Regions from separate parts of the Paenibacillus sabinae T27 genome, predicted to be linked through region 1. Evidence: riboswitches for the same ligand, from Rfam matches in the RefSeq annotation. Region 1 holds a riboswitch; each other region holds the start of a gene.
What was found. A riboswitch is a leader RNA that binds a small molecule or an ion and turns the genes downstream of it on or off. The one in region 1 is predicted to bind thiamine pyrophosphate.
Positions count from the first base shown of each region.

Region 2: linked by a shared signal. The riboswitch ahead of PSAB_RS11570 (ABC transporter ATP-binding protein) and the one ahead of PSAB_RS08765 (thiamine phosphate synthase) in region 1 are both predicted to bind thiamine pyrophosphate.
Region 3: linked by a shared signal. The riboswitch ahead of thiC (phosphomethylpyrimidine synthase ThiC) and the one ahead of PSAB_RS08765 (thiamine phosphate synthase) in region 1 are both predicted to bind thiamine pyrophosphate.

Region 1 covers NZ_CP004078.1:1,925,260-1,932,726, reverse strand. Annotated here, with positions in the region: gene PSAB_RS08795 (amidohydrolase) at 1-318, opposite strand, end outside; gene PSAB_RS08790 (MerR family transcriptional regulator) at 446-1,435, shown strand; gene thiH (2-iminoacetate synthase ThiH) at 1,612-2,727, opposite strand; gene PSAB_RS08780 (thiazole synthase) at 2,743-3,513, opposite strand; gene PSAB_RS08775 (ThiF family adenylyltransferase) at 3,550-4,578, opposite strand; gene thiS (sulfur carrier protein ThiS) at 4,586-4,789, opposite strand; gene PSAB_RS08765 (thiamine phosphate synthase) at 4,795-5,592, opposite strand; TPP riboswitch at 5,584-5,686, opposite strand; gene PSAB_RS08760 (SDR family oxidoreductase) at 5,831-6,703, opposite strand; gene PSAB_RS08755 (hypothetical protein) at 6,964-7,392, opposite strand.
Region 2 covers NZ_CP004078.1:2,516,671-2,524,137, reverse strand. Annotated here, with positions in the region: gene PSAB_RS11605 (AraC family transcriptional regulator) at 1-115, shown strand, start outside; gene PSAB_RS11600 (hypothetical protein) at 197-580, opposite strand; gene fur (ferric iron uptake transcriptional regulator) at 911-1,384, opposite strand; gene PSAB_RS11590 (AraC family transcriptional regulator) at 1,874-2,743, shown strand; gene PSAB_RS11585 (hypothetical protein) at 2,822-3,391, shown strand; gene PSAB_RS11580 (S-layer homology domain-containing protein) at 3,488-4,150, shown strand; gene PSAB_RS11575 (pentapeptide repeat-containing protein) at 4,302-5,129, shown strand; TPP riboswitch at 5,252-5,355, shown strand; gene PSAB_RS11570 (ABC transporter ATP-binding protein) at 5,546-6,238, shown strand; gene PSAB_RS11565 (ABC transporter permease) at 6,219-6,992, shown strand; gene PSAB_RS11560 (ABC transporter substrate-binding protein) at 6,992-7,467, shown strand, end outside.
Region 3 covers NZ_CP004078.1:2,969,026-2,976,492, reverse strand. Annotated here, with positions in the region: gene PSAB_RS13670 (beta-keto acid cleavage family enzyme) at 1-137, shown strand, start outside; gene PSAB_RS13665 (gamma carbonic anhydrase family protein) at 189-719, shown strand; gene PSAB_RS13660 (nuclear transport factor 2 family protein) at 945-1,343, shown strand; partial or broken gene thiC (phosphomethylpyrimidine synthase ThiC) at 1,523-3,261, opposite strand; TPP riboswitch at 3,347-3,458, opposite strand; gene PSAB_RS13650 (Gfo/Idh/MocA family protein) at 3,501-4,439, opposite strand; gene PSAB_RS13645 (helix-turn-helix transcriptional regulator) at 4,562-5,521, shown strand; gene PSAB_RS13640 (SDR family oxidoreductase) at 5,593-6,306, opposite strand; gene PSAB_RS13635 (NAD(P)H-dependent oxidoreductase) at 6,362-6,913, opposite strand; gene PSAB_RS13630 (winged helix-turn-helix transcriptional regulator) at 7,076-7,414, shown strand.

The sequences.
Region 1 (7,467 bases):
GGCCATGGACAGCAGCGCGCCCCAGTAGATATCGTCCGGCGTCATACGCGCCTCTGCGGGAAGCATTTTTCGCTCCAGCCAGTCCATCAGCTTCAAATCGTCCGAGAAGCCCCTAAGCAGACTCATCGGCGTATGCTGGTGCGCATTGATGAGCCCGGGCATCGCCAGCATGCCGCCACCCTCGATTGAATCCGCGTGCTCTACGTCCAGATTCGCCCCTATTGCGGCGATTTTCTCGCCTTCGATCAGGATATCGCCTTTCACCGGTTGTTCCTGAACCAAATCCATAATCCATACATTTTTGATCAAAAAGCTCAATTCCTGCGCCTCCCTTTTCGGTTGAACGATTCATAACCGCAGGATAAACCTTTCCGCAAGGAGAAGGTCAAGGGGGTATTCATTTTTTGATATGATAGAGAAAGCTCAGTTGACGAAAGGATAACCTATGAAAATCAAAGAAATCGCGGAGAAGCTGGGCCTGTCGGCCAGGGCCATCCGGTTTTACGAAGAAAAGGGACTGATCGCCCCCTCAAAAGGTAATAATCAGTACCGCGAGTTCAGCGAGCAGGAAGTGTGGCGGCTTCAGACGGTGATCGCACTGCGGGAGGCGGGCATGAGCGTCGAAGATATCCGCAGGGCGCTGCAGGAGTGGGAGGGACGGGATCACGAGCGGCTTCAGTATTACCTTGAACTGCAAAGGTCCGCGCTGTTCGCCAAATGGCTGGAAATCAAGAGCATGATCGAAACGGCCGATTCGATGATTGAAATGGTCAAAAAAGAAGGCGCCTTGAAGCTGGACGATCTGTACGCGCTGGCCGAAGCTTCGCGCAAACTGCGGGGGAGCCGCAACTGGGAAGATAAATGGAACTATGACAGCCGGGCCGTCCTGCATGATCGGAATGTCCGCAGTGCCGCCGAATATGCAGGCTATGAAGAGGCCCTGGAGCTGGCAGTGGAGTGGTTGGTGCCGGTCCCCGGGGAAAAAGGGCTCGACATCGGCACGGGAACCGGCAATCTGGCCGGAAAATTGATGGAGCTAGGCGCGAACATGACGGGAGTCGACCAGTCGAAGGAAATGCTGAAGCAATGCGGCCGGAAATATCCGAAGCTTAAGACGAAGCTCGGCAATTTTCTGGCGCTGCCGTTCATTGACGAGAGATTCGACTTTGCCGTATCCAGCTTCGCCTTTCATCATCTTGCTGGGGAGCAGCAGACACTGGCCGCCAAGGAAATGCGCCGGGTGCTGAAGCCCCACGGCCGAATCTGCATTGCCGACTTGATGCTCGCGGAAGGGGACCCTGCGCCGCTGCCGGAAGAAGACGGTTATCCCTCGCTCTCCGGCCTGCTGGCCTGGTTCGATGGCAATGGCTATATTACGAAACACCGGCGCATCCAAGGTCGGCTGCATGTTGTATTTGCGGTTCCGATCCGCTGAAGCTCTTCAGGACAGCAGGCTGCGGCTCTGTCTACGCTGTTTGAAGGCTCGCACGCGGCCTGCGGTTGATTACTGGGATACGAGATAAACTTACTGGGATAAGGGATAAATGCAGCAAGCCAACCCTGCCCTAAGGAGAAGGTTGGCTTGAAATAGGCCTAGCTTGCGCCCGTTGATCATATGCTGCTTTCGGCAAGAATATCCCAGTCCTTGAACACCGGCTGCAGCCCGCTGCGGTACAGCATCTCCCGGATTTCCGGCACGCCCCGGCTGTCCGAAATTTCAAACTGCGGCGTTCCGCCTTCTCCCGTATGCCCGCCAACCTCGGTAGAGACGCCAGCCGACATTTTGGTGACCCCCAGGTGGACTAGGCGGTCGCGGAGCCTGGCGGGTTCTCTGGTGGACAAGGTAATGCCGGAACGGGGAAGGAACAGCCGATATGCCAGAATGATCTGCACCAGCGCCCGGTCGGTCACGTCCGATTCCGGGTTGAAGCTGCCCAGATAAGGGCGGAACCGCGGAGGAGACAGGCCGATTTCACAGCCGGGATAACGGTCTTGAAGATAGCGCGCATGCATCGCGGCCATGAAGGCCTCCTGCCGCCAGTCATACATGCCGAGCAGCGCGCCGACATTGACGGAACGAAAGCCTGCCTGGCAACCCCGCTCCGGGGCGTCGAGGCGGGCGCGGAAGTTCCGCTTCGGTCCTTTGACATGAAGCTTCTCGTAGGTCTCCCGGTGGTATACCTCCTGATAGATGGTCAATCCGTCCACTCCCGCATGAGCCAGCTCTTTGTATTCCTCCTGGGACAGCGGATTGACCTCGATGCCGATGGAGGAGAAATACTTGCGGAGCACGGTGACGCAATCTTTAACGTAGCTTACCGGCGAATCCCGGCGCGATTCCCCCGTCAGCAGCAGGATATGGCGAAGTCCCGTGGAGGCGATCGCCGCCGCTTCCTGTTCCACTTCTTCGAGCGTCAGCTTTTTGCGCGGAAAATCATAAATGGAGCTGAAGCTGCAGTACGTACAGTGATTGACGCAAAAGTCGGCGACATACATCGGGGTAAACAGCTGCATGACATGACCGAAATGAGTACGGGTGAGGCGCTGCGCTTTCTGCGCCATCTCCTCCAAATGCTGTCCCGCGGCAGGCGACAGCAGGGCAAGCAGATCCTCTTCATCCAGCTTATCCTTGGCAAGCGCCCGTTTCACATCCTCCGGCCCGCACTCCTTCCACAGCTCCGTAAAAGGCAGCTGCTCCAGCGCCATCAGCGATTCATAGAAGCTCATTTCCCTTCCCCCCTTCTATACGTTCAGGAATCCGGTCAATGGCGAAGAAGCTTCCGCCTCCTGCTGGACCGCTCCAAGCCCGGCTAGATACGCCTGCCGTCCGGCGGCAACCGCTCCCCGGAAAGCTTCCGCCATGACGAGCGGATCGCGGGCGGTGGCTATCGCCGTATTCAACAGCACGGCCGCCGCGCCCATCTCCATCGCTTCCGCCGCTTCCGACGGCCGACCGATTCCGGCATCCACAATAATCGGCAGGCCGGTCTCTTCGATCAGGATGCCGATCAATTCTTTCGTCCGCAGGCCCCGGTTGCTTCCGATGGGCGCTCCCAGCGGCATTACCGCAGCCGCGCCCGCGTCTCTTAGCCGCAGCGCCGCTGACAGGTCCGGGCTCATATAAGGAAGGACGACAAAACCTTCGGCGGCCAGAATCTCCGTAGCCCGGATTGTCTCCAGGTTGTCGGGCAGCAGGTACCGCTGATCGTTGATGACTTCGATCTTGACCCAATTCCCCATTCCCGCCGCTCTGGCCAGCCGGGCGATGCGCACCGCTTCTTCCGCGGTCCGTGCCCCGGAAGTATTCGGCAGCAGGGTCATGTGCGGCGGAATATGGCTCAGAATATTCTCCTCCTTAGACGACGGATCGACTCTTCGCAGAGCGACCGTAATCACTTCGGAGCCCGAACGCGCGATTACTTCCGGTATAAGCGTATTGCGGTTGTATTTGCCGGTTCCGATGAACAAACGGCTGGAAAGGGCCTTGCCCCCGATATGTAAAGCATCCTGCATAATGATTTCATCCTCCCATTCCTGATAATAGAGCGGTCAGCCAAAATAGCGGTGATAAAGCGAACGGGCTTCGGCGGGATCTCCCGTTCCGTGAACAAGCACCCTTCCGTCGGGAAAGACCGCCAGACGGTGCTTCTCCAGCGTCAGTGAAAGCATATACGGATTGCGCTCGGCCCGGCCGTAAGCGGAAAGCCGCCGCTCCCACTCCTCCAAATCCAGTCTCGCCGGACTTGGCGGGCGAATCTGCACCGTATCCCGCCCGCAGAGCACGGTCGTTCTGGAATGGCTGCCCGGCGACAAATACGGATACGTCCGCTTGTCGCCGCAGGACGGACAATCGGCCCGCTTCAGCCTTGTGGTATCCACTGACGAGTGGCGGTTCGCCCACAGGTCGAAGGAGACCAGGGTTCCGCGGAGCGCGCCGCTGTTCCCTGACAGCCATTTTAGCGCCTCGGCCGTCTGATAGGCGGCGGTCATCTGTACGGCGGGACCGATAATACCCGCCGTGTCGCAGGTATCCCCTCCGGCCGGAAGCCCGTCCAGCAGACAGTGTAGACAGGCGCTCTGCCCGGGGACAATGGTCATGGAAATCCCGTAGCTGCCGGTGCAGGCGCCATAGATCCAGGGAATTTCATCCCTTGCGGCAATATCATTGACAATCATCCTCACCTCGAAATTGTCCGCCGCATCGAGTATAAGGTCTATATCCCGCGTGTAAAGGCCGATCTCCTCTGCTGAAATATCCGCTACTATTCCTTTGACCTCTACGGAGGAATTAACGCTGCGCAGCCTGCGTGCCGCCGCCACCGCTTTGGGCATCCGCTCCGCCGCATCCTGCTCGCTGTACAGGTTTTGCCGCTGCAGGTTGCTCCACTCCACGTAATCCCGGTCCACAAGCGTCACCTTACCGACGCCCGAGCGTACCATTGTCTCCGCGCATGCAGAGCCAAGTGCCCCGGCGCCAATGATAAGCACATTTGCCTGCTCAAGCTTCCTCTGGCCCTCGATTCCGATTCCATAAAAGCGTTCCTGTCTGCTATATCTGTCCTCTCCGGCGGAAATCACCTCAACCTCAGCCTCCTCCCACAAAATGCACCAGCTCGACACGGTCCCCGTCGGCCAGCGTGACCTGCCCGTAATCGTCCTTGCCCACGATGATCCCATTCAGTTCCACGATCATCCGTCGTTCCTTCCATTCGGGACGGCTCAGCAGATCCGCAAGCGTCCCGCATGCTTCGTCAAGCCGGGTCTCGCTGCCGTTGATATACAGCATCATGGCCTTCACCTCCTTTCAAGCCGGGCCGCCCGGACCGCGGCTCGGTAAGCCATTGCCGCCGCGGCCGGATCGGCGGCGCCGCAAATGCCCGAGAGCACGGCAATGCCCGCCGCTCCGGTGGAGAGAACTTGCCCTGCATTTCCCGGCTCAATGCCGCCGATCGCGATGACCGGAACCGGGCAGGTCCGGACGGTTTCCGCGAGTCCGTCCAGGCCCCGGCCGGGTAAGCCCGGCTTGCTGGCCGAGGCGTACACATGCCCGTAGAGGCAGTAGTCCGCTCCTTCGCCCGCGGCATCGGCCGCCTCCGCCGGAGAATGGACGGAGCGGCCAATGCGCAGCCCCGGTGCATGCGGACGGGCAGCTGCAGGAGGAAGGCTGTGTCCCGCAAGCTGGACGCCGCCGGCTCCCGCAGCCAGCGCGACATCCAGCCGGTCGTTCACGACGATTTTGGCAAGCGGTACTCCACGCCGTGTCATCTCCTTCACTGCTTGGTACAGCTCATTCGCTGTACACGCTTTCTCTCGCAAATGGATGTAATCAACCCATGAATGGACCGTTTCCGCAATCAGCAGAAACTTGTCCAGCCGCGTCTCGCCGCCGGAAATAAGATGAATCTCGGGATCACTGTCTTTAATGCCCGCAGCAGCGGAACGCCGGTTAAGGGGATCTTGTGCCGCATGCACAGCCATCCTCTCCTTCCAAATTTCGTTAATCGCACCAAAAAAGCCGCCCTCCCGAAGGAAGGCGGCTGAAAACTGCGGATTGGTTCGAACCTCAGATGAGGCCCGGATGCAGCTATTCACTCTCCACTTCCCTACGCTGGTACAATCCAGATCAGGTTCAAAGGGTCCGAACAATCACGTTCGTCTCAGCCATGCGGCACCCCTAGTGTCAATCGCTATGCGGTTATGAATCTTCTACAGCATAGCATATTCTTCCTTCTCATCATACCCCTTGCGTGAAAAAAAGCCCCCGGCCGCTCTAGCGGACCGGAGGCTTTGTACCCTACCGCTAACGCGGTTGATTTCAAGGCGTGAACGGTTAGCCGTTCACGATTTCTCCGCCATTGACGTGCATAACCTGGCCGGTCACATACGTCGAATCATCGGAAGCAAGATAGACATAGGCCGGCGCCAGCTCTTCCGGCTGCCCCGGACGCTTCATCGGCTGGGTGGAGCCAAACTCGCTGACCTTTTTCTCGTCAAAGGTGGACGGAATGAGCGGTGTCCAGATCGGACCCGGCGCGACGGCGTTGACGCGAATGCCTTTGTCGGCCAGATTCATGGCAAGCGAGCGTGTGAAGGCAAGGATAGCGCCTTTAGTGGACGAATAGTCCAGCAGTTGAGGGTTTCCTCTGTATGCCGTAATCGACGTCGTATTGACGATGGTGGAGCCTTCTTTCAAATGAGGCATCGCCGCTTTCGTCAAATAGAACATCGAGAAAATATTCGTGCGGAACGTCCGCTCCAGCTGCTCGGAAGTAATATCCTCGATCTTTTCCTGCGGATGCTGCTCCGCGGCATTGTTGATGAGGATGTCCAGCTTGCCAAGACCCTCCACCGATTTGTTGATGAGATCCTGGCAGAAGGCTTCAACGCCAATATCGCCGGATATGAGAATGCATTTGCGCCCTTCCTGCTCGACTTGCCGCTTCGTCTCCTCGGCGTCAGTGTGCTCGTTCAGATAGGAAATGACCACATCGGCCCCCTCCTTGGCAAAAGCCACGGCAACCGCGCGGCCGATCCCGCTGTCACCGCCTGTAATGAGCGCCGCCCTGCCAAGCAGCTTGCCAGCCGCTTTGTATGCCGCCGGCTCATACTTCGGCCGCGGCGTCATTTCCGATTCCAGGCCGGGTTGACGATCCTGATGCTGTGGCGGCAGCGTCTTCTGGGTTTGCTGACTGCTATTGGACATCTTTCATTCTCCTTTCGAAAGTTTGTAAAAGCTCAGACTTTCCTTAGGATGTCTTTGGGATGTGCAATTATGCGTTCCCTTTACGATAGTTAAATTAACCATTTGCCGGAGGCTCAAACAGGCCTGTCCCGGCCCAGCCGAAGACCGGCCCATTTGGAAGCTTGTCCATTACGCTAGACAGGAACCTAAGAGCGCCGTCCCCCGCAGCACAAAAAAACCGCTCCCGTAAGGAAGCGGCAATACGCACGGCTGTGTGCGGCTTAAATAATCCCGTCAAAAGCCATAAAGAACAGTATGACCAGCAAGCATACCGCCAGCAGTGCGCTCAATGTGCGGATTTTGCCGGTTTCTATGGATACATTTCGGCCCTGCTTCATGCCTGAGGCGGCCAACCGAAGCGGTTTGCTCATAATGCCGCCCAGGGCGAACATCGCGAGCAGCAGCAGCGTTACGATAATCATCCACGGAACCGAAACATCTGCTTTGGTCATCAGATAGCCTCCTGTTAGCAGTTGGACAACAAGGCCGTATTGGGCGAAACGGTTAAATCCGGTAATGGCGCTAAGCGCCCCCTCCTTGGCCGCGGGAGAAAGCTTCTCCATCCGGCCAAGGATGAAAGGCAGCACCAGGTAGAATCCCAACGCCAGCATGCCGATCATATGTAAGAACATTAAAACATCCCAATCCATATCAGATTCCTCCCGATAAGTCTATGATATAAGTTACATTCGTAAATATTATAACCAATTGCCACCGCTTCTCAA
Region 2 (7,467 bases), 590 kb from region 1:
CTTCATGAATTACACCTACTTTCACCGGCAGTTCCGCAAACGCTACGGCATGTCACCGAAGCAGTTCCGTACCCTCAGCAGGGAAAAGGATGCGCCGGCGCTTATTAGACCTTGAGTCCTGAACTTTCCTGCTGCTGGAGCACAAAAAAGATGCCCTCCTCTTAAGGACGACATCTTGCATTGCAAGGCAAATCGATCATTCTTCCGCTTCTTTAATGGACAGCAGTCTGCGGAATCTGACGATGCTATCCCCTTTGACTTGCTGCTCGGTATAGACAAAGGCGACCTTCGTCCCCTCTTCCAGCTTCTCCACATGGGCTCCCAGCGCTTCGCTGAACTGAAGATCGACCGGTTCGCCATACACTGTTATTTCAACGGTATGAGGATCGGCCTGTCCTTCGTAAATGCCGACTGCTTCTTTTTGCACAGCCTCAGTCAAACCTTTTGCAGCCGATTTATGATATCCCGGTACTGTGAACGCCAGAGAATGTGCCGATACGGCTTGTCCACCAATGACAAACAGCAGAACTGCAGCCATCAGCAGCGCGCAGGCCCGGAATCCGGTTAACATCATGCTCATTGCACCTCGCTTCTTAAGAATGTCATAGCACTTTAGCAGAAAGTGAAAGCAGGCGAGTGTATCCTTTTTATAACCGGAAAGGCTTTCTTTCAAACGTAGCAATCCGCCTTAAGGCTGTAATTTCGCTTCGACACATTTCCCGTATTTCAGACTGCCACGCATGCGGATAATCTACTCTATTCGGCTTCATCGGGAGATAGAACGATAGATTGAGCCGACGGTTAATGCTAAGCTCAAACCCAAAAAGGGAGCGCCCCGCCGCTTTCGGCAGGACACTCCCTTTTTTTCCAATTATCAATTTGTAAGATAACTTCTTTCGCTATGGCCCGCTTACGATATCGGCTGGCCGTCCTTCTCTCGCTTGCAGCCGCTGCCCTTGCAGATCCGGTAATTCCCTTTGAAATCGAGACGATGGTCGGTTACGGCAAATCCGTATTCCTTCTCGAGTCTCTTCTCCAGCTCTTCCAGCCAATCATCCTTGATTTCGGCCACTTTGCCGCAGGATTGGCAGATCAGATGATGGTGCATATGATCATGTCCTTCGCTGCGCAGATCGTAACGGGATACGCCGTCGCCGAAGTTCATTTTCTCAACGATATGAAGCTCGCACAGCAGCTCCAGCGTTCGGTACACTGTGGCCAGGCCGAGCTGAGGAAAGCTTCCCTTGACGAGCATATACACCTCTTCTACGCTCAAATGGTCCTTCTCGTTATCAAGCAGAACCTTAACAATGGCTTCGCGCTGCGAGGTCAACTTGTAGTTGTGGGCGGTAAATTGCTGGGCAATTGTATCCATAGGATTCATGATCATTCCTCCCTCCCCGGTCTTTATCATTTATGCTGCCGGAAGTTTAATCGTAAGATTGTCTAGATTAGAATTATTATAATAAGAGCATACCAAATGCATCGCAAAAAGGAAAGAGGCAAGCCGCCGTTACTCTCCCCCATCAGCTGCGCATTTTAAATCAATCATCCCGTAAGCCCTCCGGTTATAATTGATCCTGAAATTACACTATATATAAAATGAACTTAAAAAAATGACATCAGGGTGAGAGTAACGAAGGGGAAGTTTGGAACTGTAGGAGCGATAGCGATCGCCCGAAAGCTTTCCGGAGGAAAGCTCGCTTCGAAAGCATAGGCTGTCTCCGGATTTCATCCGTGAAGAACGGTACAATCAAGAAATCTGGAGACAACAGCGGCCGTAAGTCCAAACATTCCTCGTAGTTATAGACCATACCCAAATGGGAAAATCTCAAGTTCATTTTATATAGCCCCCGGAAAGGAAATTCAGCCCATGCAGTATTATTTGCAAATTCAAAAGGCCGTGGATTATATCGAGCATCATCTGCAGGAGGACCTCGCCATTCAGGAAATCGCTTCTTCCGCCTCCTTCTCTCCATTTCATTTTCAGCGTCTGTTTCTCGCCATTTCAGGTTTTACCGTTCAGGAGTACATCCGCAAACGCAGGCTTACCGAAGCTTCAAAGCATCTGTTGGATTCGGATGAAAGCATTCTCTCCATTGCCGTAGCCTATCAGTATCATTCGCAGGAAGCTTTTACGCGCGCCTTTGAGAGCTATACCGGGATAACGCCCGGGAAATTTCGCAAAGAGAATCGGGGATATATCGGACAGTCACCGATCAGCTTTCTTCATCATCCGGAAAAAGAAACCGGAGAATTCGAGATGGACAAACCGGCAATTGTTCAATTGGACCGTATACGGATAATCGGCTGCGAGTATAGGACACATTTGGATGGCGGCCGCCATTACCGGGAGATCCCCGGCTTTTACGACGATTTCGGCAGAAACGGACATTTTATGCATATCCCGCACAGAACTGCGCCAGGAATGGCTTACGGGGTTTCCTGCCGCTTTCAGGACGACGGGGGATTCTCTTTTATTGTGGGGGAAGAATCCGGAGAAACCGGGGAATCGCCAAATCAACCCTATGTCAGCATCGATCTGCCGGAAGGGAAATACGCCAAGTTCAATGCCTCCGGTCCCGCGGAGCACATTCAGAACAAACGGGATTTCATTTACGGCGTATGGCTGCCAGAGTCCAAGTATGTTCGCAGGGATGGACCCGATTTTGAAGTAACCGATGTGGTTAACTCCAGATTTCCGGGCAGTATGAGAATGCAAATATTTATTCCGCTCGTTTAAGCAAAAAGCCCATACGGATGAATGCCCTGAGTCCATACCTTATAGCAGACAGCGTTCTGTTAAGGAGATGACCGGGTGATGAAGTCAACGAAAAAAAATGACGCAGCCGTTACGGCAGATGTTCTGCGCAAAGTGGCGAGGGGCATGCTGCCGTTCTACCGAACCATAGCCATGAGCCGGAGCTATGCGAAGGCCTGGACCCACGCAGTTGTCACAGCCGACCTTGGGCTGATGGGCAAACTGTTAAAGCAGGCTGCGCCGCTGGCCGCACGGCAGGGATACGGAACGAACGCCATTGGGTATTTTGTGGACTTTACTTTTCCGCCTCCCATAGCTGTGTACACGAACGGCACTACCATCCCGCCGGGACTTGTACAGTTTACGTTCAGCACAAAGGTGCACCGCCGGATCGCCCTCGCCGTGCTGCCGCTGTACCGCGAGCTGGCCTTTAACCGGAACTTCGCCGACGCTCTGGCACGGGGTATTCGCAGGAATGACCGCCAATCGGTCTCGGCCATGGTACGCGGGCTTGTTCGCAGTCCTGCCCTTAAATCGGTACGCATTGAAGAGTCCGGAATTGCTCTGCTGTTCAAAACCAGCGACTCCCCTTATCCTTACCGCAATCTTTTGTTCAAGGGAGTGGAATGACAGACTGCATCCGGTTGTCTCCCGCAACCTTTCCGGCCTGTCCTCCGTTTAGAATGTGACGGTTTCGTAAACCGTACTAGTTGGAGGTGCAGCTATATGACATTTACCAAAAAAGCGCTGGCAGCCGTTTCGATCAGCGCATTAATGATGCTGTCAGCAGGAAGCGCAGTCTTTGCCGCCGGAAGCGGATTCACTGATCTTGGTTCCGTTCAGGGTAAGGAGAAAATCGAGAGCCTGAAAGACCGCGGGCTTATAAAAGGAATAGACGGCTCGAAGTTCTTGCCGGGTTCCTCCTTGAGCGCAGCTCAAGGTATTCAGTTTATTGCGGGAGGCCTGCAGCTCAGTCTCGCTGCTATAGACTTCATTAAGGCTCCCGTTGCCAGCGATATTTTCACCAAAGTCAAGAACGATGCCTGGTATGCCGAAGCTTTTATCAACGCGCATTATAACGGTATCGAAGTCCCGACGGATATCGATCCCAAGGAGCCGATGACCAAACAGCAGTTCACCGCCCTGCTCGTACAAGGCCTTGAAAAAGCCGGCAATCTGCCGATGATCAAGCTGGCTCCGGCGAAAATCGCGGACGAAGACCAGATTGACCCTTCTTACCAGGGCGGCATTCAACGCTCCCTCGCGTACAAGATCACCGCGCTCGACAAAGACGGGAAGTTTCATCCGGAGAGCAAGCTGACCCGGGCTGAAGCGGCTGTCATGCTGTATAACGCCTTGGAGTATCTGAAAGTTCACGGCAATCGCTAAACTGTTTAGAGAAACGCACTTGCCTCCTGTACGGACGGCATCCGTGCGTTTCTTTTTTGCCTGCGCAGACGAAATCATGAAAAGCGGTTTACTCCTGAAGCATTCCTTATTAAACTATTGAAGTAGTTTTCATATAAAGGAAGTGTAGGCAATGTCCAATCAATTAAAAGCCGATTGCGCACAATGCTTCGGTTTATGCTGCGCAGCTTTGCCTTACGCCAAATCTGCCGATTTTGCAGCCGATAAAGCCGGAGGCATCCCCTGCCCCAACTTGCAGGCCGACTACCGCTGCGGTATCCATAAAGATCTCAGAGCAAAAGGCTATAAGGGCTGTACCGTCTATGAATGCTTTGGCGCGGGGCAGAAAGTATCCCAAATTACTTATAAAGGTAACGATTGGCGAAAAAATCCGGGGTCGGCCCAGGAAATGTTCGAGGTCTTTCCGATTATGCAGCAGCTGCATGAGATGCTGTGCTATTTGAATGAAGCATTGGAGAGGCAAGAGACCGGACCGATACATACCGATTTGCGGGCTGCTCTGGAATCAACCGAAAATCTCACAAAGCTTGACCCGGAATCGATTTTAAAGCTAAACGTCCCCGTCCATCGGGCGGTCGTTAATGATCTCCTGCTTCAGACAAGTGAACGGGTGCGGGCCAAAGTTCCGCCGCGGCATCATAATCACCAAAAGGCAAAACCCAAAATGAGCAAGAGAAGCGACTACATCGGGGCCAATTTGCGGGGAGCCGATCTTAGTGGCGCCAATTTGAGAGGCGCTCTGCTGATCGCAGCCGACCTCCGAAATGCAGACATGCGACAGGCCGACCTGATTGGCGCCGATTTCAGGGATGCTGACTTAAGCGGCGCAGATCTCACGGGAAGTATTTTTCTTACGCAAGCACAAATCAACTCGGCTAAGGGCGATATTCATACGAAGCTGCCGCCCTCGTTAACGGTTCCCAGCCATTGGATGACCTAATGCCTGGAACGGCCCTTGTATTGTACCCTTGTATTGTAAGCTTGCTTGGACCCAAACGATTCATTGAGGGACCTCAAGGGATATGGTATAGTTAGAACCAATAATAACCGAATACAAGACCGCAATTTCACTAGGGGAGTCACCTGACTGAGACGGAGCCGCGAGCTTCGGACCCTTGGAACCTGATCTGGATCATACCAGCGGAGGGAAGTGGAACCTGAGCTTTTACTTGACTGAAGCCGGACAGCTAGTGCTGATGTTCGGCGGATTTCTAAAGGCCCGTTCATTTCTCTAAAGGAAATGGACGGGTCTTTGTTCATTTAAAGGAGGGTTGACCCGCTATCGAAGAACTTTTAACTCTTAAGCGCCTTTCTTTTTCGTTTCCGCAGCAGAAGCCCGTATTTTCGGATCTGTCATTGACAGTTCGCAAAGGCGAATTCGTCAGCATCGTCGGCGCCAGCGGCTGCGGCAAGAGCACGCTGCTGAAAGTGATAGCCGGACTGCTGGAGCAGTCGGCGGGAGACATCCGGCTTCGCGGCACCGACTCCGGCTCAGGCGCCAACCGGCTTGGCCATATCGCCTACATGCCTCAGCAGGATCTTCTGCTGCCCTGGCGGACCGTGCTGGACAACTGCGTGCTGCCGCTTGAGATTAAAGGCCGAGCCTCCAGCGGCACCAAGGCCGAGGCGCGTGACATGCTGAAGCGTGTCGGTCTCGCCGGTTATGAGCTTGCTTATCCGCATGAGCTGTCCGGCGGGATGCGGCAGCGGGCCGCCTTTGTCCGCACGCTGATGAACGGTGGCGAATTGATGCTGCTTGATGAACCGTTCGGCGCGCTCGACGCGATGACCAAGCGGGACATGCACCGTTGGCTGCTGGAGCTGTGGGGGAACCTTAAGCGGACGGTGATGTTCATCACGCATGACCTGGAGGAAGCGGTTCTGCTCAGCGACCGCATCTTTCTGATGCCTGCCGGAAGCGGCGGCGCCCTTCAGGAGATGAACGTCGGGCTGCCAAGGCCCCGGAGCATGCAGATGAACTTTGAACCCGGCTTTGTATCCTTACGGGCCGAGCTGGAGCGGAGGCTATATGAAACGCGCGCCGTTTAATGAATTGATTCACCGCTCAGGCGCTTTCCTTCTCCTATTGCTGCCCGTTCTCGCCATATGGGAAGCCGCCGTTCGCTTGGAACTTGTTCCGTCCTTTATCCTGCCCGCTCCTTCTTCGATCTGGACGGCGCTCGTCCGAAACGCAGGGCTGCTGCTCGGCACCCATCTGCCCGCTACTCTTGAGGAAGTTGCTATCGGCTGTATGATGTCGGTGGCAGGCGGCATTTTGCTCGGAATCGGCATGCATCTGTCCCGGACGCTGGAGAAGGCGCTCTATCCATTGATTATCATCAGCCAGACGATTCCATTGATCGCGCTCTCCCCCATTTTTATTATGTGGTTCGGGTATTCCCTGTGGAGCAAGGTTGCCGTCGTCTTCCTGACGGCGTTCTTTCCGGTGGTCGTCGGTGTCTACGACGGTCTGGGCAAAAGCCGCGGCGCCTATCAAGAGCTGCTGCTGACGATGGGCGCAAGCCGCAGGCAGCTGCTGCTTAAAATCGGCGTTCCGCTGGCGCTCCCCTCCTTTTTCTCGGGGCTGAAGCTGACGGTAGTGTACTGCGTGATCGGCGCAACCATCGGAGAATGGCTCGGAGGGACGCGCGGTCTCGGTTATTACAGCCGCCGGATGGCCGGAAGCCTGCACAGCGCCGAAATGTTCGCCGCGATTGCCCTGCTCTCGGCGCTCGGCATCGCCCTTTTTCTCACAGTCCGGCTGCTGGAACATCAGATTCTTAAGAAAAGAGGTACATATTGATGAAATTTTTTACCCGAAGTAAAGCTATGCTGCTGTCTGCCCTAACGATGCTGTTTGTGACAACCGCTTGTGGAGGCTCTTCGCCGTCCGGCGATGCGGCGGCTTCCTCCGCGCCCTCACAAGCCCCCATTGCATCGGCCAGCCCGGCCGAACCTGCTCACAAGCTGACGCTTATGCTCGACTGGTATCCGAACGCCGTGCATTCTTTTTTGTACGCCGCCCAGGAACAAGGGTATTTCGCCAAGCAGGGACTTGATGTAGAGATTCAAATGCCGGCCGACACGAATGACGCCCTGAAGCTCGTCGCCGCCGGCAAGGTTGATCTGGCGCTGAGCTACCAGCCGCAGGTACTGATGGCCCGGGGGGAGAAGATTCCCGTCAAAGCGCTGGCCGCCATTGTCCGTCATCCGCTAACCCACCTGATGGTGCCTGCAGACAGCTCCATACATAGTCCTAAAGATTTGGCAGGCAAAAA
Region 3 (7,467 bases), 1.0 Mb from region 1:
GCGGTCAGAAGCTGAAGAACAATGCTGAGGCCGTCGCCAAAATTGCCCTCATCTCAAGAGAGCTTAACCGTGAAATCGCAACACCGGAGCAAGCAAGGAGCATGTTGGGGGTTTCGTCCATACCTAGCCGCTATTGAGTAAGAGCGTCTTGCCGTTTCCGAATATTTACGATAGGAGAATCGAAACGAATGAATATTTATGAGTTTAATGGAATATATCCGAAGATTGCCGACGGAGTCTTTATTGCGCCCACTGCAACCATTATCGGCGACGTCGTCATAGAGGAGGGCAGCAGCATTTGGTTCGGAGCGGTTCTCCGGGGGGACGCAGGGTCGATCCGGATCGGGAAAAATAACAGCATACAGGACAACTGTGTCGTTCATATGACGGACTCAGGAACGTTTATCGGGGACAACAATACGATCGGGCATGGCTCTATCCTGCATAACTGTACAATCGGTAACAACAACGTCATCGGCATGAATGCGGTTGTTCTCGACGGGGCCGTCATTCAAAACGAAAATGTCATCGCAGCGGGCAGCGTAATTACGGGAAATACAAGAATCGAGGACCGTCAGCTCTTTACGGGTTCCCCGGGACAATTCAAGAAAGAATTGTCCGGTAGCTCCTTGTGGTGGGTACAGGAAAGTTCGAACGTATATTTGAAGCTGGTTGAACAATACGACAGCAGGTATAAATATCATAGCAGTTTAAAATGAAGCCTGTGTATATCATCCAGGTAATGAGGAATTAACAAAGGATTTTTGTCATGAAGCATCTTGACTGTTCAGTCTGGAAAATATATTCTTTATTTAAAGCCTAAATCTGTTAGCTCTCTGTTACTAAAATTCTAATAAGAGGTGGTAAAGGTGGCGAATCAGGCTGTTAATTACGAAGCGAGACTCCGGGAAGCACAGGAAATTTTCGAGAAATTTAAAAATTCTATGATAGAAAAGGACATGGATAAATTTATCGAATTGTTTGATGAGAATGTCATCTTCGAATTTCCATTCGCGCCCAAAGGATATACCCTGAAATTAGAAGGGAAATCTGCCCTTTATAAATATGTAAAGGAAATTCCCAACAAGATTGAGCTCTCCAAATTTAAAGAACCGACTTTCCATCTGACTCTGAACCCCAATGTGATAATTATTGAATTTGGAATCGAAGAAGGGCAGGCCATAATAACCGGTAAGCCTTATCTGCAAAGTTATATTTCCGTGATTGAAACGAAGGAAAACAAGATCGTTCACTACAAGGATTATTGGAATCCGGTTGTCGCGCTTGCAGCTCTTGGGGAAGAGTCCTCGTTCCTGGAAGTTTACAAAGCGCAGCAGCAATAATATCCAATTACTATGGTCAAACGTTAGAGGAAGTAACAGGAATGACTTTTTACGAGTGGTCAGAGGATTGGAAAAAGAAATACGGAAATTGAACAAAGACTAAGCAAACAAGAGAAGGATACTCAATAAACAGCGGCAGCCTAAGACTTCTTTAGACTGCCGCTTCATAACCTTAAAAATTAAAGATACAACCCGTGCTCCGCTTCCGCAAACTGCTGCGATTTCTCCTTCATTCCGCGTTCAATCGCTTCGGCATCCTCCAGATTATTCTGCTTGGCATATTCCCGGATGTCCTGCGTGATTCTCATGCTGCAAAATTTCGGGCCGCACATCGAGCAGAAATGCGCCGTCTTCGCGCCTTCTGCAGGCAAGGTCTCGTCATGGTATTCCGTAGCCCGCTCCGGATCAAGTGACAGCTGAAACTGGTCCTTCCAGCGGAACTCGAACCGGGCTTTGGACAGCGCGTCGTCCCGTTCCTGTGCCCCAGGATGCCCTTTGGCCAGATCGGCCGCGTGCGCCGCGATCTTGTAGGCGATGACGCCTTCGCGCACATCGTCCTTGTTCGGGAGGCCCAGATGCTCCTTAGGCGTCACGTAGCAGAGCATGGCCGTGCCGAACCAGCCGATCATCGCCGCGCCGATGGCGGAAGTAATATGATCGTAGCCCGGCGCGATATCCGTCGTAAGCGGACCAAGCGTGTAGAAGGGCGCTTCCTTGCACACTTCCATTTGGCGGTCGACATTCTCCTTGATTTTGTGCATCGGAACATGCCCCGGGCCTTCAATCATCACCTGCACATCATGCTTCCAGGCAATCTCGGTCAGCTCACCCAGAGTTTCAAGCTCAGCGAACTGCGCTTCGTCGTTTGCATCGGCGATGGAACCCGGCCGCAGGCCGTCTCCCAGGGAGAACGCGATGTCGTACGTCTTCATGATTTCACAGATTTCCTCAAAATGAGTATACAGGAAGTTCTCCTGATGATGGGCGAGGCACCAGGCCGCCATGATCGAGCCGCCGCGGGATACGATGCCCGTTAGCGTTTGGCTGTCAAAGGGACATAGCGCAGCAGCACGCCCGCATGGATCGTGAAATAGTCGACGCCCTGCTCGGCCTGTTCAATCAGCGTATCGCGATAGATTTCCCAGCTCAGCTCATGCGCCTTGCCGCCGACCTTTTCCAGCGCCTGATACAGCGGCACCGTTCCTACAGGCACTGGGGAGTTGCGGACAATCCATTCCCGGGTCGTATGAATATGACGGCCAGTCGAAAGATCCATAATCGTATCCGAGCCCCAATGGGTCGCCCAGCGCATTTTCTCCACTTCTTCGTCGATCGAGGAGGAGACCGCGGAGTTTCCGATATTGGCGTTTATTTTCACCAAAAAGTTCCGGCCGATGATCATTGGCTCGCTTTCCGGGTGATTGATGTTGCTGGGGATGATCGCTCGGCCGCTCGCGACTTCGCTGCGGACAAACTCCGGATCAACATTTTCGCGGATAGCAATAAACTCCATCTCCGGTGTGATGATGCCTTTGCGGGCATAGTGCATCTGTGTAACATTGGCTCCGCTCTTGGCGCGCAGCGGCTGCCGTTTTAATCCCGGAAAGACTTCCGCGTTAGGGTCCTGCTCCAAATTCCGCAATCCGTTATCTTCCGGCTTTACGTCCCGGCCCTCATATTCCTCGACATCCCCGCGTTCCAATATCCAGCTATGACGGAGCGGGGGGAGTCCTTTCCGGATATCCGTACACATCAGTGTATCGGAATAAGGGCCGCTGGCGTCATATACCCGTACTGGGGGATTAGGAGTTGCGCTGCCGTCAACCCCGGTCGTATCGCTCAGCGTAATCTCGCGCATGGGAACCCGAATGTCCTCCCGCGAACCTTTCACATACACTTTCTGACTTTGACTTGTCATTTCAATTCCTCCTCATAATGGTGTGAAGCGCCGGAGGAGGCCAGGTACGCAAAAAAGACCGCATCCGAAGAAGCGGTCTTTGAACATACAAAGCCTGTGACGTTTCCTCCGCTGGCATTACCCAGATCAGGTTTTACGGTCGATGGCATAGGGCCATCCTCTCAGCCCGGCTATTTCCGAGCTCCCGTGTCTATGAAGTTGTCTTTAACAGGATATCCTAAACTCTGGGAAAGCACAAGCTATTCTTGGGAGATTTGCCGCCGGATTTCAAGCGCGGTTCCAAGAGAACGGGCCGCCCGGTCCAATGAAAGAAGCGAATTCGTACCGTGTTGGAAGCTTAACAGCGCGTGTTCCAAGGTGGCGGCATACGGATTGATCTCCTCCAAAACGAGACGCTGCGCGCCGGAGGCGGTGTGTTCCATCAAAGCGGCATCGGACTGGTCTCCAGAATCCTGTTCAAGAAAAACCAGCTTGCCGGATTCAAAATAAGCTTCATAGCCGACAGTAAAGGGATATCCGTCAGGCATTCCAGAGGAAGAGACAACTTCCGCAATCGTGCCTTCTTGCCTGAATACCGCCCGAACCAGCGACTGCCGCGCATCCCTATATTCCGTCCCCCAAGCGGATCGAAGCTCCGGCGAATCCATTAACCCTTCGATAAAGTCCAATTCGTGAATCATGAACTGGATAGGGAGGGAGCCGAGGCCCAGATCACCCCAGAGCGGGGGCGTCTCCCTTTTTAAAGTGAGTGACAACAGCTTGCCGTACGTGCCTTTCAGGCAGGACTCCCGAAGATATGTAAAGGCCGGGTCAAAATGGATAAACCGGTTAACGAGTACCCTTTTGCTGGTTCGCCTTTCCGCATCCAGCATCGCCGCAGCTTCTTCCATGGAGCAGCATACGGGCGTTTCGCAGAACACATGCTTTCCATGCTCAAGCGCCATGACCGCAACTTCGGCATGAAGCGGGGAGGGTAGACACAAATCGATGACATCTATATCCAGATCGCGCAAAAGTCCATCCAAATCCCGGGTAATCTCTACCTTCAACTCACTTTCCAATTCAGCCAGCTTGTTTTTATCTCTTCCGAACACGACCACGCGTCCGCACAGGTCCATATTTTTCAGCAGGCGGGCATGATATGCCCCAAATCCCGTCCCGAGTACGCCAATATTCATGAATTCCATCTCCTTCAATCGTTCTTGCTCTATGATATACTTGTATTGTTGACAGCTAAGTGGCAACGATATGGAAATCACCCTATGAAAAAATTCTATGGTCCGCTAAAGGAGGTCAAGCGATGAGACTGCACCGGCTGGTTGCGATTTTACTGCTGATGGAGTCCAGAGGAAAAATAAAAGCCAAAGAGCTCGCGGAAGCGCTCGAAACCTCCGTCCGTTCGATTTATCGCGATGTGGATACGCTCGCCGAAGCCGGCGTTCCGATTGTCAGCACTCCGGGACCTTCCGGCGGCCTTTCACTGATGGAAGGCTACACCGTTGGTCTGAACAGCCTGCATAGCGACGATGTCGTTCACCTGTATCTCACGGGGCTCGGCATTTACTCCGGCGCGGGAACCGAGTCGGGACATAAGCTCAAGAATGCGCTGCTGAAGCTGGAAAAAACGCTTCCGGACGCCTACAAACCGGATCTGCATAAGGCAAAATCCCGGTTTTTTTTCGATGATACGCCCTGGTGGAGCGAGCGACCGGCGGTTCCCTGCCTGGAAAAGATCAGGGCCGCGCTTTGGAAGTCGCATAAGCTGACGATTCATTACATGAAGCCGGGGGGCGAAACATCGCTCCGAAGTGTACGTCCTTATGGGCTGGTGGTGAAGCAGGGGGAGTGGTACCTGGCCGCTTACTGCGAGATGGCGGAGGAAGTGCGGATCTTCAAATGCGAGCGGATCGCTGAAGCCCGAGAGGAAGAGGAAACGTTCGGGATTCCTGCCGATTTCTCGCTGGAGGCTTATTGGAAAGAGCGGAATGAGTCTTTTAAGCTGTCGAGACGAGAGGATGAGCAGTACCCGGTCGTTCTCAAAGTGAAAGAGCCGGGCGTCAATTTGCGGGACAAGCTGGATATTTTGCACGAAGCCTTGGAAAAGGATACGGTTCTGCTGACAGTGAATATGTACGGGTATGAGGCGGCCTGCCGGGATGTGTTGGGATTTGTCGGTTATGCCGAGGTGATTGCTCCAGAGGAGCTTCGGACTTTTGTGCGGAGAAAACTTTCGGAGCTTAAGGAATGGTATGCGGAATGAATAAAAGCCGTCTTCTCTCCCGAAGGAGGAAGGACGGCTTTCCAAGTTCCCAAGTATGTGCGCCGATTGCCTTAAATAATACGATGTCCGCCGTCGACGTGAAGAACGGTTCCGGTCACAAAGCCGTTTTGGATCAGGTACAGCACGCCTTGCGCGGTATCTTCCGCTTTACCCACCCGTTGTACCGGCAGTTTGCCCGCCACCGATGTATAAAAGTCATTTCGCGCGTCTTCCGGCATTTTACTTCTCGAAGGCGTATCGATGATACCCGGCGACAAAATATTCACCCGAATGGGAGCGAGCTCCAAGGCCAGCGTCTGCCCCAAATTAGAAACCGCAGCGTTAACTGCGCCCAGTACGGACGAGCCGATCATCGATTTGTAGGCGACAACACCGGAGAACAAGGTAATGGAACCGTTCGGTGATATGTTTGGCGCACCGTATTTTGCCGCATAGTATTGGCCCCAGAATTTGCTCTCGAACAACTCGCGGGCTTGGGCGGTTTCCGTGTGGAGGAAAGACCCTCCGGAAGTTACTGCGGCGCTGATGACCAGATGATCGAACGTGCCGATCGTTTCAAAAAAGGACTTCACCTGCTGTTCGTCCGTCGTATCCAGCGTATGGGCCGACGCTTTCGCGCCCAGTTGTTCTTTCGCGTTCTGCAGTTTCTCTTCCGACCGGCTGGCAATAATGACTTCCCCTCCAAGTGCTATGACTTGTTTGGCCGCCTCCAGACCAATTCCGGAGCTTCCTCCGATAATGACAACTTTCTGATTTTGCAGCATAACATATCCTCCTCATAGTCGTACTTAGTGTTTTTCTAGAGCGTTGCTCAGTCGATTAAGCACCCAGCACTTCGTGCAGATGGGCTTCCAGTTCGGACAGATATTGATCCAGCTTCGGATTCTTGATGACATCGTAGCAGGCAAAGCTTTTTAATGCCTCCATGCCGAGAAATTCCTGAACACGATGCAGATGTTCGATTGCCTCGTCCAGCTTTTCCCCTTTAAAGAACTGCTGCGGATCGCCAAATGCCTGCTCGGGAGCGTTCCAGGTGGTGGAGAACATATATTTTTTACCGGTTAACAAGCCGCCTTCTCCGTACCGGTCTCCGCCCTTGAAAAAGATGCCATACTCATACACTTCATCCATATACGTTTTGAACAGCCCGGGAATACTGAACCAGTAGATGGGCGTTTGGTAGATGACCACGTCGGCCCACAAAAACTTCCGATGCTCTTCTTCGTTGTTGTACCCGTTCTGAATAATCGTGGTTTGCACGTTGTTCTTTTCACTTAAAATACTTACCATCCGATCCACCAGGGTCTGGTTCAATTTACCTTCCGCGCCGCCGTATTGTTCATGGCCGTTGATGATCAGAATATTTTTCATTTCTCCGACTCCTTTATATATAAGGTTTAACACATGGATATTATATAAGCAGTAAGTTCATTAAGGGAAGTAGTGATATTAAATTCATATAGTTTCCGAAAATATATTTTTGTGATATGATTGGGTTTACCAAGTAAAATATTTTTATGGAGGATGTTTTCGATGAGCGAGAATGAACCCGTCGTTCTAACGAAAGGAGCGCCCGGCGAGTCATGTCCCATTGCCAAGACGCTGGACGTGATCGGGACAAAATGGACGTTTTTAATTATCCGGGACCTGCTAATCGAAGGGACGCTTCGCTTCAGTGATCTGCTCAAATCGATGGACGGCATCAGTCCGAAGACCCTGTCGCTCCGTCTTAAAGAGCTGGAAGAGAACGGTGTAGTGGAACGCAAGGTTTATCCGGAAGTGCCTCCGCGCGTAGAATATACAATTACTGAGAAGGGAAGACAGCTGGAAGGGATTTTTATCGAGTTAAAAAGATTTGGCCTGCGTTTGTAATCCTGCTGCGGCAGCTTACGCTCCTTATTCCAGCACAAAAAAGACCGCTTCGC